Regions from separate parts of the Aquidulcibacter sp. genome, predicted to be linked through region 3. Evidence: predicted binding sites of a transcription regulator. Region 3 holds the regulator's gene; each other region holds the start of a gene.
The links. Region 3 encodes LexA, which represses DNA repair genes until DNA is damaged. Its sites were predicted from a motif close to ATGTTCNCNANNTGTTCT; they were not measured.

Region 1: recA (recombinase RecA) is a predicted target of LexA. The motif match lies at 4,708-4,725, and genes of this name have one in related genera.
Region 2: ACOVRA_RS09640 (ATP-dependent helicase) is a predicted target of LexA. The motif match lies at 3,764-3,781, and genes of this name have one in related genera.

Annotation. Positions count from the first base shown of each region.
Region 1 covers NZ_JBMLTR010000219.1:137,647-143,737, reverse strand. The annotation lists gene ACOVRA_RS16205 (M24 family metallopeptidase) at 1-421, shown strand, start outside; gene fliQ (flagellar biosynthesis protein FliQ) at 574-846, shown strand; gene fliR (flagellar biosynthetic protein FliR) at 859-1,608, shown strand; gene flhB (flagellar biosynthesis protein FlhB) at 1,618-2,721, shown strand; gene ACOVRA_RS16185 (response regulator) at 2,914-4,659, shown strand; gene recA (recombinase RecA) at 4,837-5,928, shown strand; gene ubiG (bifunctional 2-polyprenyl-6-hydroxyphenol methylase/3-demethylubiquinol 3-O-methyltransferase UbiG) at 6,072-6,091, opposite strand, start outside.
Region 2 covers NZ_JBMLTR010000133.1:109,017-115,107, forward strand. The annotation lists gene ACOVRA_RS09630 (flagellin) at 1-254, shown strand, start outside; gene ACOVRA_RS09635 (flagellin) at 423-1,283, shown strand; gene ACOVRA_RS09640 (ATP-dependent helicase) at 1,353-3,743, opposite strand; gene ACOVRA_RS09645 (hypothetical protein) at 3,876-5,768, shown strand; gene ACOVRA_RS09650 (tyrosine recombinase) at 5,765-6,091, shown strand, end outside.
Region 3 covers NZ_JBMLTR010000009.1:36,843-42,933, forward strand. The annotation lists gene ACOVRA_RS01505 (TetR/AcrR family transcriptional regulator) at 1-413, shown strand, start outside; gene gltX (glutamate--tRNA ligase) at 410-1,744, opposite strand; gene lexA (transcriptional repressor LexA) at 1,966-2,658, shown strand; gene ACOVRA_RS01520 (VOC family protein) at 2,751-3,089, shown strand; gene dnaE (DNA polymerase III subunit alpha) at 3,475-6,091, opposite strand, start outside.

The sequences.
Region 1 (6,091 bases), on a different contig from region 3:
GCCAGCAACGCCGCACATCCTAGAGCCCAATGATATCTTCTTCCTTGATATTGGACCCTGTTATGATGGCCATGAGGGCGATGTGGGTTCAGGGTTCACTCTGGGCCAAGTCCCTGCCTACCAAAACTTGATTGATGATTCCAAAGCCGTGTTTGCGGCCGTGAAAGCCCATTGGGCAGAAACAGGCGCTAACGGCCCAGACCTTTACAACTTTGCCCTCGCCGAGGCTGCGCGACGCGGACGAACCCTAGCGCTTGAGGGGGCGTCAGGCCACCGGATTGGGGCTTTCCCACACCGCGTGCATCACAGCGGCAAACTCAAGGCCTTTGGCAAAACCCCCTCGCCTGCCTGTTGGATATTAGAAATCCATGTCGTCGATCACGCCTTGAAGGCCGGAGCCTTCTACGAAGACATGCTGTAGGGCCAAGCCGTGCTGGCAATTTCCACCGGAAATGTCGCCAGATTTCAGCCCAAGAGCGCATTTATCAAGACTTTGTTAACCATGCCAAGCCATCCCATACCAGTGCGAAACTAGAATTGGTTTTTGAACGCCCTGAGTCGGAGAAGCTGACGATGAATGCCCCAGAAGTCCTTGATGTTGCCCGCGACGCGATCTGGTTGACGATCGCCATGTCGGCACCGGTCATGCTGGTTGGCCTGGCTGTCGGGTTGGTGATTGGTCTTTTGCAGGCACTGACGCAAATTCAAGAACAGACCTTGGTGTTTGTGCCGAAAATCCTTGCGATTTTTGCGGCTCTCCTGCTGTTTTTGCCCCTAATGGGTGGGATGCTGGGGGAATTCATGACCCAGATGATGGCTAAAGTTGCTTCTGGCGGCGCGGGCTAACGGGCCCCGCAGATGGAACTCCTCCCACAAACGGTTTGGGTGATTGGCCTCGTTTTCGCACGGGTTGGCGCCTTGATGATGCTGGCACCAGGTATCGGCGACCAATTCGTGCCGACACGGGCGCGCCTGATGGTCGCTCTGTTTATTGCTTTCACTTTGGCACCCGTCGTCTCTAACAAGATCGGACCTCTTCCTTCTGATACGGCTGCGATGTTTCTGGCTATTGCTAAGGAAATTTTGATTGGTTTGTCGTTGGGCTTAACGACCCGCATTCTGTTTTCAGCGCTTGCCACAGCCGGCGCGATTGCGGGGATGCAAACAGGTCTGGGTATGGCTATGGCTTTTGACCCGTCACAACAGCAACAAGGTGCCGTCTTCGGGACCTTTTTAGCACTATTGGGTACCGCTCTGGTGTTTCAAAGCGATGTGCATCATTTGTTTATCTCGGGCGCGGCGAAGAGTTTCGACAATTTCTTGCCCGGTGGCCCCTTGCGCTTGGGCGATATGGCCCAATTCAGCTTGCGCGCTTTTAGCCAAGCCTTTTCCCTCGCCATCCAAATCACCGCGCCCTTGTTGCTGTTCGGGATTGTGATCAACGTGGCTTTGGGCATTATCAACCGCGTGGCACCCGCCATCCAAGTCTTCTTCATCGCCCAACCCGTGCAAGTTCTGTTGGGGATTATGCTGTTTGCGATCACCGCAGGCGCAGGCATGTTGGTCTGGCTAGAAGCCATTGCTACTGCCGGCCGGTCTTTGAATTGAGGCCGCCCGATGGAAGAAGATGAATCACAAAAGACCGAAGCCCCCAGTCAGTACAAACTGGATGAGGCGCGTAAGAAGGGCGATGTTCCCAAATCGCAAGACATCGCGACTCTTTTTGTCTTAACCGCAGGCATTGCGGTACTTCTGACCCTGGGCCTACACAGCGCCAAGGACCTCGCCCGTTATATGACCGTGTTTATCGAACGGCCTGAGCAATTTGCCGTCGATGGAGGCGCGCTCCAGCGCCTCAGTTTTGATGTTGGCTCTAAAATGGTGATCCTGTTGAGCGCCACGATCGGCGCGATTTGTATCGCGGGCCTTGCAGGCCATGTTGTTCAATCGGGCCTTTTGTTCACCGCCGAAAAAATGATCCCTAAGATCGATAAGATTTCCCCGATCGCAGGCTTTAAGCGACTCTTTGGGGCCGAGGCCCTCTTGACCTTCGCTAAGACAGTTTTGAAACTCATCGTCATTTGCTGGGTCGCTTACGCAATCTTGGCCCCTCATGCCCGGGAAATGCCAATCTTGGTGGCGATGGAGCCAGCAGCATTGATGCCCGTGTTGGTCAAAATCCTGCTTGAACTCTGCTTTGCCTTGATTGGCATCATCGCTGTCGCTTCGGTAGCGGACTATGCGATCCAACGCTTTTCGTGGATCAAGCGCAACCGCATGAGCAAGCAAGAACAAAAGGACGAGTATAAAAAGCTGGAAGGTGATCCGTTAATCAAAATGAAAGTGCGTCAGATTCGGATGCAACGCGGACGCAATCGTATGATGGCGAAAGTACCTGAGGCGACTGTCATTATCACCAACCCAACCCACTATGCCGTGGCCTTGCTCTATGTTGCCGGCGAAACGGCTGCGCCCATCTGTGTCGCCAAGGGTGTGGACAATTTGGCATTGAAAATTCGAGAAATTGCAACGGCTTCTGACGTGCCCATCATTGAAGACCCCCCACTGGCGCGTGCGCTTTACGCCAGTGTGGACCTTGAAGAGACAATTCCGGCCGAACATTATCAAGCTGTAGCGAAAATCATTGGAGTGATTTTGGGTGTAGCCGCGCGGCGCAAATCAGGTGATTCTCTCCAGAGTCGAGTCCAAAACGCCGCCTAGGTGAATCTTTGGACCGGTTTGGGGCAAAGAAGCATGGCTGGACTTTTGAAGATGTTTTCCCGGTCGGAGTCGCACGACTGGCTCGCAAGTACGGATGGCCCTGCCGCCCTCTTCACTCGGTCAGGGCGTTTTGTCGCCGCTAATTCTGCATTTGCCGCCCTATATCGCCCTGTCTCAATTGACCCTCTTCTTATGAGCCTTTTGGATCAGGCCTACGCCTTTCGTGCCTCGAAGGCGGTTCGCCGTGGCCTGACCTTAGACGAAACCCAAGGTGATATGCGGGTACGCGTCAGTGCGATTGGCGATCAAGCTTTGGTACGCTTGACCAGGGTTGAAACCACAGCACTGGATCAAGCGACAGCTAACGATGGCGCTACACTTACTTCACAAGCTGTATCGGCCGTTCAGACGACCTCCTCTCTCTTAACCGGCCTCGCCCGATTGATAGCGGAAGCCCCAGTCGGGTTTGCCCGGTTGGACCGTCGGGACGCGCGCCAAGCCGTCATTCAAGAAGCCAATCCTGCTTTCATCCGTATTGCCGGCGCTGGCAAAGGGGCTAAGCTCGCAGACTTGGTTGCCCCCGCCCATGCAGATGACTTGGACCGATTAGAAGTCGGCGGGCAACGCGCCATAGAGCTGGATATTGCGAACACGGGCGGCCAAACTTGCGAAGGCTGGCTGTTAGAAGACGAAAATGACGGAGCAGCGCTGCTGCTGGTCGACGTATCAACCCGTCGCGAGATGGAACATCGCCTCGCTCAGACCAGCAAAATGCAAGCTGTCGGACAGATTGCGGGCGGGGTTGCGCACGAACTCAATAATTTCCTCTTGGTGATCACCCTGAATTGTGACGCTTTGCTGGCACGCCATCCAGTCGGCGACCCGAGTTATGGCGAGTTGCAGAGCATCCAAAATACGAGCGCGCGGGCAGCGGAGCTTGTTAAGATGCTGCTGGCCTATGCTCGCAAACAGACTTTCCGCCGTGACGTCCTCGATGTCGGGGCCGTCCTGACAGAGTTTGCCGTCCTGATGCGGCAAGTCTTGGACGAACGGATCGTCTTTGAAATCACTCACGGCCGCGACCTCCCCAATGTGCGGGCCGATAAGCAACAATTAGAAACCGTGTTTATGAACCTCGTCACCAATGCACGCGACGCGGTCTTGATGTCTGGCAGGGGCAAGGGATCGGTGACCGTTCGTACCAAGCGCGCGACGACTCAGGATGTGCGCACAGCGCTCAAAGGCCTCAGCATTGCCGATATTGAGAATTGCGATTGGGCGATGATCTCGGTGACCGATACCGGCACGGGCATGAGCCAAGATATTGCGACGAAAATCTTCGAGCCCTTCTTCACCACAAAAGAGCAAGGCAAGGGCACGGGCATTGGTCTCGCCACGGTTTATGGCATCATCAAGCAATCCGATGGCTTCATCGCGCTCGACTCGGTTGAGAACGAAGGCACGACGTTCCACGTCTTCTTGCCGGCCACCACGGCTGATGAAGTCAGCGACGCGATGCCAGCTGCTCAAGCCCAAGTCGTCGAAGCCCGCCCGATGGATCTGGCAGGGCGCGGACGGATTTTGCTCGTTGAGGATGAAGAAGGTGTTCGCAATATCGCCACACGCCTACTGACCCAGCGCGGCTATCAGGTGACCTCGGCGGGGGATGGCGAAGAAGCCCTCGAAATTCTTGAGAATGACCCCAATAGCTTCGATCTCGTCTTGTCGGACGTCGTCATGCCGGGCTTGGATGGTCCGGGCCTCCTGAAAGCAGCCAAGCCCTATTTGGGCCACGCGCGTATCGTCTTCATGTCTGGCTATGCCGAACAGGACTTTGCACAGACTTTGGAAGATGAACGCTCCATATCCTTCTTGCCAAAACCATTTACGCTGGCACAATTGGCAGAACGAGTTAAAACAGAGCTCGCAGCGGCCTGATACGTCAAAATTGGACGCATGTATTTTAAAAAAGTAGATTATTCCCCTATGTTCCACTTGCGTTCTGAGAACAGATCGGATACAAAACCTTCATGACGTGACAAAGTCTGGTTTGCACACAGCTCTACTGAGCCCATTGTGCGGATGCAGGCGGGAATCGTGAAAAGGGGTTCAAAGATGGCTACTCAGGCTTCAAATGCAGCGCTTCGCTTGGTGGAAAAGAACGATATGGACAAAGAAAAAGCTCTCGAATCGGCCCTGTCTCAGATTGAGCGTGCCTTCGGCAAAGGCTCGATCATGCGCTTGGGCGAACAAGGCGCAGCGGTTGAGATTGAATCAGTTTCAACCGGTTCTCTCGGGCTTGATATCGCTTTGGGGATTGGCGGCCTGCCTCGCGGTCGCATCGTTGAAATTTACGGCCCTGAAAGCTCGGGTAAAACCACTTTGGCGCTACATTGTATCGCTGAAGCGCAGAAGAGTGGCGGTGTTTGTGCCTTCGTCGACGCCGAACATGCGCTTGACCCCATCTATGCCCGCAAACTTGGCGTGGATTTGAGCGATCTTTTGATCTCGCAGCCAGACACGGGCGAACAGGCGCTTGAAATCACCGACACCTTGGTACGCTCTGGCGCGGTCGACGTCTTGGTAATCGACTCGGTTGCAGCACTCACGCCTAAGGCTGAAATTGAAGGCGACATGGGCGACAGCCTGCCAGGTCTACAAGCCCGCTTGATGAGCCAGGCTTTGCGCAAATTGACAGGCTCAATCTCGCGCTCCAAGACTTTGGTGATCTTCATCAACCAGATCCGCATGAAAATCGGCGTGATGTTCGGCAACCCTGAAACCACAACAGGCGGCAATGCCCTGAAATTTTACGCTTCGGTTCGTTTGGACATTCGCCGCATTGGCCAGATCAAAGACAAAGAAGATGTGGTGGGCAATGTCACCCGCGTCAAAGTCGTCAAGAATAAAGTCGCCCCACCGTTCAAACAGGTTGAGTTCGACATTCTCTACGGCGAGGGTATCTCCAAGCAGGGTGAACTAATTGATCTGGGCGTGAAGGCCGGGATCGTTGAGAAATCTGGGTCTTGGTATTCTTATGACAGCACCCGGATTGGCCAAGGCAAGGACAATGCCCGCGCCTTCCTGAAGTCAAATCCTGAAATGGCCGCTGAGATTGAGCATAAAGTGCGCCAGAACGCTGGCATTCTCGCGGAAGTTTTGGCCGGTGAGCCCGTCTCCGAAGATGGCGAGATGGACGACATGTAGACGAGCCTGAAGGGCGCTTGTCGCGCTTCACCACCGCTTGCGAAAACGTGCGGGGCTTTTACGCCCACCAGCATGAAAACAGGACCAAGCCTTTCCGGTTTGGTCCTGTTGCTTTTTCGTCCATTTCGATTCAGCGCAAAAGACTAAACCGCCTTACGCACCA
Region 2 (6,091 bases), on a different contig from region 3:
TCGCTTCGCTGAACTTCATCAACTCGGAATTAGCCCGCCTCGGCGCGTCGGCGAAGCGGGTCGATAATCATGCGGTCTTTGTCTCTAAATTGCAGGACGCCATCACCGGCGGCATCGGCAATCTGGTTGACGCAGACCTCGCCAGCGAAAGCGCGCGCTTGCAGTCGCTGCAAGTCAAACAACAATTGGGCACACAGGCTCTCTCGATCGCCAACCAGGCACCGCAGAGCATCCTGTCGCTGTTCCGTAACTAAGGGATCAAGTTTAGGCGGAAACAATTTGGACCAAAAACTTCTTGGACCAGTGGGTAATTTACGAAATATTCACCATGTTTTCGCCACAACTTCTGCAAGTTAAATTGGGTCGTCTCACTGCAAAGTTTGTCGAGACTGGCCGGGTGATTAAAAAAGAAAGAGCGAACCATGTCAGGTAGTGTGCATACAAATATGGGAGCCATGACGGCTCTCCAGAACCTGAACAAGACCAATCGCGAAATGGACGGCATCCAAAGCCGGATCAACACCGGCTTGAAAGTCGCCGTCGCGAAGGACAATGGTGCGATCTACAACATCGCCCAGCAGCAGCGGTCTGAACTTTCTGCCTATGACGCGGTTCGCAACAGCTTGAACCGGGCCAAGTCAATCGCCGACGTGGCATTGGCAGCTGGCGAGCAGATTTCCGACATTTTCTCGCAAATGCGCGAGAAGGCGGTTGCAGCTTCCGATGCCTCGGCGAGCACCACATCTCGAGCAGCCTATAATGCCGAATTCATCGCGCTTCGCGACCAAGTCGCCTCGGTCATCGCCAACGCAGTATTTGACGGGGGCAATGCGATTGATGGTGCAGCCACGAACTTCACCTTCTTGGCAAATTCTACCGGCAGCTTGACGGTGACCTTGCCGATCATCGACTTGCGATTGGCCGCTGGTGCGGGCACCGCAGTGGCTTCACCTGCTGCGGATGTCTATTTGGGTACAACCGACGTTCTCGATACGGCAGCCAATGCCGCAACCGTTCGTGACAGAATCGCGGCTTCACTGGAATATGTGAACTCGGAGTTGGCGCGTCTTGGGGCTTCTGCCAAGCGGATTGAAAATCATGAGATTTTCGTCGGCAAGCTGCAAGATAGCATCAAGGGCGGGATTGGTAATCTGGTTGACGCTGACCTCGCGGTGGAATCGGCACGCTTGCAAGCGGCTCAGGTAAAGCAACAATTGGGCACACAAGCTCTATCGATTGCAAACCAAGCCCCACAAAGCATCCTGAGCTTGTTCCGCCAGTAAGCGGTTGATTTAGAGCGTACTTTACCGATCAATCGATTCCAATTGATCGGAACACGCCCTAAGCTCGGTTCAAGCAGGGCGTACAAAACTGTCGAGCACTTTCTTTTCGCCAGATTTTTCAAACTGAATGGTCAATTTAGACCCTTCAACATGGCGTACTGCGCCATAGCCAAATTTATCGTGGAAAATGCGTTGGCCGACGGCATAGGTGGCATCCTTGGCCCCGGTGCGCGCCAGAAGCTTAGCTTCGCCATCAATGATGGGCCCACCAAACCCTTTTGCCATGCTAGGCGTCAGCTTGCTTAATGCCGCTGCAGCCTGTGCGCGCTTCCAGCCCGGGCTTTCATAGCCTGTGCCAAAGCCATCGCCAGGTTGCGTTGATAGTGGGCCATAGGCGGCGAACCGCTCTGCTGCACCACCAGTACCTTGATTGAAATAGCCCGTGTCTGATACTGCATCGACATGGCCATCAGGGAGCTCATCGACAAATCGGCTGGGCAGGACGCTGTTCCATCTGCCATAAATCTGGCGATTAGCGGCAAAGCTGATGCGCGCACTTTCGCGTGCACGCGTGATGCCGACATAAGCAAGGCGACGCTCTTCCTCTAAGGCTTTGTCACCTTTTTCATCCAAAGCACGTCTCGACGGAAACACTTCTTCCTCCCATCCGGGCAGGAAAACCAAAGGCCATTCAAGGCCTTTTGCTGCATGTAGCGTCAAAATTTGTACCGCATCACCCTCTTCAGTGCGGTCGAGGTCCATCACCAATTCGATGTGTTCCAGATAGGCCGCCAGCGTATCGAACTGGCCCATTGAGCGGACCAATTCCTTCAAATTGTCGAGCTTGGAAACCGACTGAGGGCTTTTGTCGGCCTTCAGCATGTCAGTATAGCCGCTTTCATCCAGAATAAGCTCTGCCAATTCCGTGTGCGGCAGTTCCAGTGCCTTTTTGCGCCAATGCTCTAGCTGATGGATGAAGCGCGTCAGACCCGTGCGTGCCGGACCCTTCAACTCATCGCTGCCCAATAATTGGCTCGCCATCGTGAACAACGGAACGCCAGCCAGACGGGCAGCAGTGCCCAAGCGCTGCACACTCGTATCGCCAATCCCACGCTTGGGGACATTGACGATCCGCTCAAACGCTAAATCATCATCCAGAGACCGGATCAGGCGCAAATAAGCATGTGCATCGCGAATTTCTGCCCGTTCAAAAAAGCGCGGCCCGCCAATGACTTTATAGGGGATCTGCAACATCAAGAAGCGCTCTTCAAAGGCGCGCATCTGCCAAGACGCACGCACCAAAACAGCGCCTTCATCATAACGGCGGCCCGTGCGGCGCCACTGCTCAATATCGTCAGCGATCAAGCGCGCTTCTGCCTCGCCATCCCAAATACCACGCACAAGCACGCGGTCACCCTCTGGAATATCCGTCCATAGGGTTTTGCCGAGGCGATTTTTGTTGCTGGCAATCAGATGGCTGGCCGCGGCCAAAATATGAGGCGTTGAGCGATAATTGCGTTCCAACCGAACAATCTTTGCGCCCGGAAAGTCCTGCTCAAATCGCAAAATATTGTCGACTTCCGCTCCACGCCAGCCGTAAATCGACTGATCATCGTCCCCGACAACGCAGATATTCTTGCGCTTGCGTGCCAAGAGGCGCAACCACAAATATTGAGCGACATTGGTATCCTGATACTCGTCGACAAGAATATATTTGAAACGGTCGTGATATTCCGCCAGCAGGTCGGGCTCTTTCAAGAAAAGACTGATCGTCTCTAGCAAGAGATCACCGAAATCGACGCAATTGAGCACTTTGAGGCGGGATTGGTACAGCGCATAGAGCTTCGCCCCCTTACCATTGGCAAACAGGAACGACTCGTCGGCTGGCACTTTTTCGGGTGTCAACGCACGGTTCTTCCAGCCATCAATTAAGCTTGCGAGGAAGCGCGGCGTCCAGCGCTTTTGGTCGATGTTTTCTGCCTCAATCACCTGCTTCATCAAGCGGATTTGATCATCGGTATCGAGAACCGTGAAGCTGGGCTTGAGGCCGACTAATTCAGCATGACGGCGCAAGATCATCGCACTCGTCGAATGGAAGGTGCCGAGCCAACGTAAGCCCTCAGCCGCCGGCCCAATGAGAAGCTGGGTCCGATCGCGCATTTCGCGCGCCGCTTTATTGGTGAAGGTCACCGACAAGATTTCCCAAGGCTTCGCTCGACCCGTCACCAACAATTGTGCCAAGCGTGACGTTAACACCTTAGTTTTTCCGGTCCCGGCACCAGATAACACCAAAACAGGGCCATCCAGCGCCTCGACGGCTTCGCGTTGTTGCTCGTTGAGGCCCACCATCCACGGGTGATCAAGCCCGCCTGCAGGCCCAACCGCAGTGCCTGGCGCACGCGCCATCGCACGTTGAGAAATCGTCAAGGCTGGCTGGGGAGAATTGGGCTCACTGGACATGGCGTTGATTCGCTAAGATAAGAACGATAAGCGAACATAGGGATTAATTGTGCGCTTGTCGCGTAGTTGACGCAATCGCGCCTGCGTGAAGCGCAAGGCCACTGTTTTGCCGCAAAATGGATTATGACAGGCATGATGATACGCAACCTTCTCCTGACCAGCGCCTTATTCTGCTCGATGGCCGCCCCGCCTGCTCTGGCACAATCTATTCGTACCATTGAATCAACACCCCTTCAGGAAGTTGGCCCGTGGGGCGCTGCAGCCTTGCCACTCGGTCTTGAGCGGCTAGATAGTGACCTCTGGCAAGGTGCTGACCCGGGTACTTTAGCACTAGCCTTTGATCGGATCGGCCCTGACCTAAGGTTTCCGAGCCTGCAGCGTTTGGTCCGCCAGGCTGTGTTTTCAGGCGGCTCAGCCCCTGTAGGCGACATTGAGTTAGCGCGAGCACGGTTTCTGGCTGCCAATCGCTTAGGCCCATCAGAAGCGGCAACGCGCCTGTTTCTGACCGTTCCGCGATTGACCGCCGACCCAGCCTTAGTGAATCTCGCGATCGATGCCGCTTTTCGTGCTGGCCGAACCGATGAGGCTTGCGGGTGGGTCGCGTCACCCGGCTTAGACGAAGCCAATAGTACCAGTGCCAGCCCGAGTTGGCTGGAGACGCGGGCCACCTGTTATGCGCTGAATGGCGAAGCCGGCGCTGCAAATCTTTCGGTCGACCTAGCCAGAAGCAAAGGCCAGACTGATACGTGGCTTGGCCGCGCGGTTGCCGCTGTCTCTGGCCCCGTTACTAACCCGCCGCCGTTTCGGGCGGACAGCGGGCGCGCGCTGGCACTGAGCATGAAGGCGCAATTGCGATTCCCCAAAGGGCTGGCGAACAACGGTGATCCAGCAGCACTTTCCTCGATTCTGATTTGGCCTGATTTCGCGACGCGCGTGCCGACAGAAGAGGCCACCTTATTGCTTCGGCGCGCAGCTCAGACAGGGGTAGCGTCGCCGGCACAGGAAGCGCTGTTGCGGATGCCGATCCCAGCAGCAGTAGAGCCCGCGTCGCCAGCCGCAGATGCAACCATAGTTCCACAGGGCGCAACATTAGCCCCTCCCTTGCCCCAACCACCGCCTCCTCCACCGATTGCCGAAACCTGGGCCAAGACATTTAGCCAAGCGGCAAATGCGCAAAGCCGAGCCCTAGAAGCCCGCTTGCTGGTGCATGACCTAAGGGAACTTTTTCAAACCGCGCCTGACCAAATACCGCCACTAGCGATGCAAACCCTCGCCGAGGCCGCCCTTTGGACCGGAGATGTGCGCCTTGCACAGGCTCTCGAAATCCGCAGTCCTACCCCACTTTCGCCTCGGCAAAGGCTGGTCTTGGCTTTGCTGGACCCTGTGGCGGGTGATCGGCCCATTCAGCGCCATATTGAGGCCGCCACCAACCCCAATGCCCAACGCCAAGCCATTCGCGATGCTTTGATCACGTGGTCTGCTGGCATGCCAACACTTGGTGGGCTTGCCGCTTTAGTTCAGCCCGGCCTACCAGATATGAAGGGCGGGCAAGCGGGCGTGCGGACGGCCCTAGTTTTAGCAGCAGAACGGGGATCTAAGGGCGAAGTAGCCCTGCTCGTGGGTCTTGCTTTACAAGGCCAAGAACCCGCAAGCGCCGATGCAGAGACTGTCGCCATCGCGGTTCGTGCTTTGCGTCGTGTAGGCTTAACAGCACAGGCTGTCGATCTGGCACGCGATTATTTGTTGGCTTTGGATATGGTCATCCCAACACGTGCTGCAGCCGCCGCAACCCCTGCTACCCAACCTGCGACTGCCAAGCCAAGTCCTGCACCAGCCTCCGCTTCAACAGGCTTGCGGACAAACACGTCAGCACCAACTCAAGCCAGAGCGGCGGCACCTGCTGCCACCACGCAACCCAATCAAGCAAAGCCGGCACCAACACTTCTCCCAACTAAACCGACGCCACCTTCACCGAAGGCCAAAACCAAAGCCCCATCCAAGCCCAGTTGGACACCACCCAAGTGATCGCGCTGATTGAAGCTTTCCTAGAGATGATTGGGGTAGAGCGCGGTGCAGCTCGCAATACATTGGACGCCTATCGGCGCGACTTAACTGACTTTGACGAATTTCTGGTCACCCGAGGGGTGGAAGCCCTTGTGGCCGACCATGTCGATGTCGAGGCCTTTGCCCAGGATTTGAGTGTTCGGGGCCTCAGCAGCACCACGATCGCCAGACGCCGAGCCGCGTTGCGCCAATTCTATCAATTCGCGGTCAGCGAAGGTTGGCGCTCCGACGACCCAACAAGGCGTTGGGACGGCCCGAAACAAGCGCGCAATTTGCCTAAAACA
Region 3 (6,091 bases):
CCTCGATTTCAATTGAAACTTTCCTTGACCCGCGCGTCAAAAACGCCATCTCGATGGGGGCATTCACCAATGCGCTGCAGCAATTGGACGAACATCTCAGCATCGGCGACTTGATTGTTATTTATACGAATATGCTTTGGCGAAAGCGCTTCGCGAGACTCTTGGAGGAAGGCTTCATTGACCAACCGCCGAGTTGGGACATGCTGCACGCGCTGCAAGGCACGACCTCGGCCATTATCGGCCTCTATCTGAGGCACGGCATCCAGCTTCAACCAAATGGGTCATGGTTCGCCGAATGCCGGACTGTCGTCGACGACTTCTTCCAGATCTATGGCACCCCTCATTTCCATGCGATGCGCAAGAAAATGAGGTGGGATGACGCTTTAGAAGCCCATCGTGCCAAGTCGCCTTAAGAAGCTTTGCCCGCCAAACGGCTTGCCGCCCGCTCTGGGCCGATCAGCATAAAGATCAACTTCATTTCTGGCCCATGCTCTTGCCCTGTCAGCGCCTTGCGCAAGGGCATGAACAGGCCCTTGCCTTTCGCACCAGTTGCCGCCTTCACCGCCTCGGTAAAGCCTGACCAAGAGGTCTCATCATAGGGTCCAGCTGGCAAAAGGCCCGCCGCCGTGGCGATAAAGTCTGGCTCGTCAATTTGCGGCTCAATCGGGCCTTGGACGACACGTGCCCAGAGCGCCACATCATCAAACTTCGCGAGATTACCGCGCACCGCCAGCCAAAAGGCTTCCCCCAGATCGCACTCAATCGCGGCAAGGCGCGGCTGGATCGCCGCATAGTCCGCATGCTGCAGCAATTGCGCATCCAAACGGCGGACATCTTCAGGGTCGAAGCGGGCTGGTGCACGGCCGATCTTGCCAAAGTCAAAACCCGCCACCAGAGCGTCCAAATTATCAACCGCCTCAACCGGGTCAGAGGTGCCGATCCGCGCCATCAAGGACAGGACCGCCAAGGGCGCTACCCCCTGCTCACGAAGGCTTTCAACCGACAGCGAACCGATACGCTTCGACAAGGTCTCGCCATCGGCCCCCACCAAAAGCGGGAAATGGCCGAATTCAGGTCGGGAGCCGCCGGTCAAGGCTTCAAAAATCTCAGCTTGAGCGCCCGTATTGGTCACATGGTCTTCACCCCGGATCACATGCGTCACGCCCAAATCCACATCGTCCACGACCGATGGCAGCGTATAGAGATAAGCGCCATCTTCGCGGATCAACACGGGGTCAGACATAGAGGCCGTATCCACCGTTTGCTCGCCGCGGATCAAATCTTGCCAAGCAACCCGCTTGCCCGAGAGCTTAAAGCGCCAATGGGGCTTGCGCCCTTCGGCTTCAAAGGCGGCCTTTTCAGCGTCCGTCAGGGCAAGGGCCGCGCGGTCATACACCGGGGGCAATTTACGCGACAAAGCGATCTTACGCTTGCGGTCTAATTCTTCGGACGTCTCATAACAGGGATAGAGGAGGCCTGCCGCGATCAGCCGATCCCGCGCCTTGTCATACACGTCAAAGCGGGCCGATTGGCGCGCCTCTTCATCCCAGGTCAGGCCCAGCCATGTCAGGTCCGTCCGGATCCCGTCTTCATAGGCTTGGGTGGAGCGCGCCGTATCGGTGTCGTCAATGCGCAACAAGAAGGTGCCGCCATGTTGGCGCACAAACAACCAATTGCGCAATGCGGTGATCACATTGCCGACGTGGAGCTTGCCGGTGGGAGAAGGTGCAAATCTGACTTTCATGTTTCTTTCCTATCAGGGGTGACTTAGCAGTCATGGCCCCGACAGGCGAGAGGGGCATGTGCAGGTCAACCGTGCTTTGGCTGCGGAAAAATTTGCAGCGGACTATAGACGTAAAAACGGAACAGAGTTAGAACATCGCTGCTTTGTTCGTGCATCGTTCACGGTGCCATCGGATTTATAGGGGCCAAGCGTACACGCGCGCCACGAGATAGGGGGAATTGATGCTGACGTCCAAACAACGAGAGCTTTTGCTATTCATTCATGAGCGTCTCAAGGAAACAGGTGTCTCGCCGTCCTTTGACGAAATGAAGGATGCGTTGGACTTGGCATCGAAGTCGGGCATTCACCGCCTGATCACCGCTCTGGAAGAGCGTGGCTTTTTACGGCGTCTGGCGCACCGGGCACGGGCCTTGGAAGTGTTGAAACTGCCCGATAGCGCCACAACCGCCGCCCCACCCAAGGGCCGCCAGCCCTTTACGCCACTGGTCGTGGGCTCCACGCCCGCAAGTGCCGCACCACCTTCACCACCACGGGCAGCCAATGACATTGCGGTTCTGGGTCGGATTGCCGCCGGTGTGCCCATCGCGGCCATTCAGCATGAGATCGACCGGATTGCAGCCCCTGACCAACTAGACCCTGCCCTGCACTTTGCCTTGGAAGTCAAAGGCGATTCCATGATTGATGCTGGCATTCTCGAAGGTGACTTTGTCATCATCCGCCGCACCGATGACGCCCAATCAGGCGATATCGTGGTCGCTTTGGTTGATGATGAAGAAGCAACCCTGAAGCGCTTGCGCCGCCGCGGCCAGTCTATCGCTTTGGAAGCCGCCAACCCCCGTTATGAGACCCGCATCTTCGGGCCAGATCGCGTGAAGGTTCAAGGCGTGCTGGCGGGGCTTTATCGGCGGTACTAGGCGCTGTTGCTGGGCTGGCTTTGGGCGGCGCACCGGGCAACCAGCCTGCGGCGGACAACAAAAAAAACACGCACCCAAACTGTGGAGTTCAAATGATGTCTCGTATCTGCTATGTTGAATTACCCGCAGCCGACTTGCCCGCAACGCGCGCCTTTTATGGCGATGCGTTCGGCCTTGCCTTGACCGACTATGGCCCCAGCTATTCCTGCACGACAAATGGTGACGTCGACCTCGGCCTACAGGGGGACTTAAGCGAGGCCACTACCGCACCACTGGCCGTCATCGCCGTCGATGATTTGGAGGCTTGCCTTGAGGCGGTGACCCAGGCGGGTGGCGTTATCACCAAACCGCTATTTGCCTTTCCAGGTGGTCGCCGCTTTCACTTCCGCGATCCAAGCGGCAACGAGCTTGCCGCCCTGAAGGCAGACTGAAAGCAAGCCTCACCTCCTCGGTGTTGAGGGCCCTGCAGCTTCTTTCCACGAGCCAGCCCTGGCCGCAGGCTTTGCCTTTGCAAAGGCATAGTTCGAGTTTGTGTGTGAAAGGTGGGTGGGTGTGATGGACCGCGCAACACGAGTTGCGCTTGCCGCTGCGTACACATGCGCAGCTTCTGCTGCGCGGTCCTTTCGGCGCGCCATTTCGCAATAACAATTGTCGGGTGGCTTCAAGATGAGCAGAGCGACGCTTTGAGCCGTACCAAGTTATTTCAGGGAATACCTAAGCCCATTTTAGCGCTACCTTGGACCGCGCAACAAAAGTTGCGCATGCCACCGCGTCGACAGGCGCAGCCCTTGCTGCGCGGTCCTTGGCTAAGGTCCCCTAAAACTCCGCCACCAAATCCACGCCGGATGCGCTTTTCAAAGCCCGGCGTGCGGCGACATCGATGGGGAAGCGGCCGGGGGCTTGGATTTCGACTTCGCGGCCATCGGCCAGTTCGACGACGACGCGCAATTCGCCAAAGCTGGATGAGGTGGCACCGCGCAAGGTCTCGGTCACACGAGCTAATTCTTCGATTGGCGCACCGCGCGCTAGGAACACTTTAATCCCCGCACAGCCCGACATATCGGTTTGATCCAACAGCTCAATCTTTTCAGCCGATAGTTTCAAATCGCCATCGCGCAGGCGCGCCTTGGCCCGGAAGCTGACCGAGGTTCCGGGGTCGAGATAATCGCGCGCCTCGTTGAGGGTTTCGGGCATAATCATGACTTCAAACTCGCCCGTGGGATCGCTCAACGTCACCCAGGCAAACTTGCCGCCATCGCGCGCCGGGCGTTCCTTGCGCGCCCGCACGACACCGGCCATGCGGAAAATCGCGTCTGATCCCTGCATTTTGGAGTGAATTTCAGAGAAGAAGACCGTCTGCCTACGCCGCAAAGCCTCAATCAAATCATCCAATGGATGGCCCGACAGGAACAGGCCAAGGGCGGCAAACTCATTATCCAAGCGCTCTTGCGCGGACCAAGGTTTAACGCTGGGCAAGGGTGCGCGCGGCGGAGGTGCGGAATCGCCAAACAGGCTCGTCTGGGCGCTTTGGCGATCCGAGGCAGCCGCATTGGCATGGGCCACCAATTGATCGGACGAAGCAAACACCAAAGCACGATTGGGCTCGATCGAATCAAAGGCCCCGGCCTTGGACAAAGTCTCCCAAGTCCGCCTACCCAGCACGCGCGGATCGACCCGCTCGGCCAGATCATGCAGGGATTTGAACTTGCCGCCTGCTTGGCGGATCTCCACCACTTGGGCCATAGCCGCCACGCCAACCGACTTAATCCCGCCGAGCGCATAGCGAATGGCGTTGTCTTGGACCGAGAAATCGGCCCCAGAATAATTAAGATCGGGCGACAACACCTTGATCTTCATGCTTTTTGCCTCTTGCATGAAGGCACCAAGTTTGTCGGTATCATCAATATCGAGCGACATAGAGGCCGCCATGAACTCGACGGGATGATTGGCCTTAAGATAGGCGGTTTGATAGGCGATCACGGCATAGGCGGCAGCGTGGGACTTGTTGAAGCCATAGCCGGCAAACTCGCTCACCAATTCAAAGATGCGGTCGGCAAGCTCGGCGTCCACGCCCCGTTCGGTGGCCCCGCTGACGAAGCGGTCCTTTTGCTTGGCCATTTCTTCGGGCTTCTTCTTACCCATAGCGCGGCGGAGCAAATCGGCCTCGCCCAAGGAATAGCCCGACAGAATCTGGGCGATCTGCATCACCTGTTCCTGATAAATGATGACGCCTTGGGTTTCTTTGAGAACGGAGACCAAGCTTTCATGCAAATAATCGGCATCTTTGCGACCAAATTTCACGTCGCAATAGGTCTCGATATTCTTCATCGGACCCGGCCGATAGAGCGAAATCAGAGCGATGATGTCGTCCAACGTGTCGGCCCGCATTTTGCGCAAGGTGTCGCGCATGCCTTGGCTTTCCAACTGGAACACGCCCATGGTCTTGCCCGAGGCCAAAAGCTCATAGGTTTTGGGATCGTCAAACGGCAGCGTGTCGAGATCGACCACAATGTCGCGTGCCTTCAAGAAGTCCAAGGCGCGCTGGATCACGGTGAGGGTTTTGAGACCCAAGAAGTCGAATTTCACAAGACCTGCCGGCTCGACCCATTTCATATTGAATTGGGTGGCAGGTAGGCTGGAGCGCGGGTCCTTATAGAGCGGCACCAACTCATGCAGCGGACGGTCGCCAATCACCACACCGGCGGCGTGGGTAGAGGCGTTGCGGTAAAGGCCTTCGAGCTCAATCGCAGCATCAAGCAGCGTGCGCACATCCGCATCGCGCGACCGCTCCTCCTGCAGACGCGGCTCATCCTTAATGGCTTGGGCCAAAGTTACGGGTGCAGCGGGGTTATTCGGCACCATTTTGGCCAGTCGGTCGACTTGGCCGTAAGACATATCCAAAACGCGGCCAACGTCGCGAAGGGCGGCGCGCGCCTGCAGCGTTCCGAAGGTGATGATCTGTGCGACACGGTCTGCACCGTACTTCTTCTGCACATAGTCAATGACTTTATCGCGCTTCTCCTGACAGAAGTCGATATCGAAGTCGGGCATGGAGACGCGTTCTGGGTTCAAGAAGCGCTCAAACAATAGGCCAAAGGCCAAGGGATCAAGGTCGGTAATCGTCAGTGAATAAGCGACCAGCGAGCCCGCGCCAGAGCCCCGGCCCGGACCGACTGGAATATTGTTTTCCTTCGACCATTTGATGAAGTCCGCAACGATCAAGAAGTAGCCCGCAAACCCCATCCGATTGATCACATTGATTTCGTGTTCCAACCGCTGGTCATAGATTTCGCGCGCCACAACAGGGGGGCGCTTCAGAAGGCGCGCTTCCAAGCCTTGGCGAGCTTGGCTTGCCAATTCCTCCGGCTCATCGCGGCCTTCGGCGGTGGTAAAGCGCGGCAGGATGGGTGCGCGCATCAAGGGCCGGATCGCG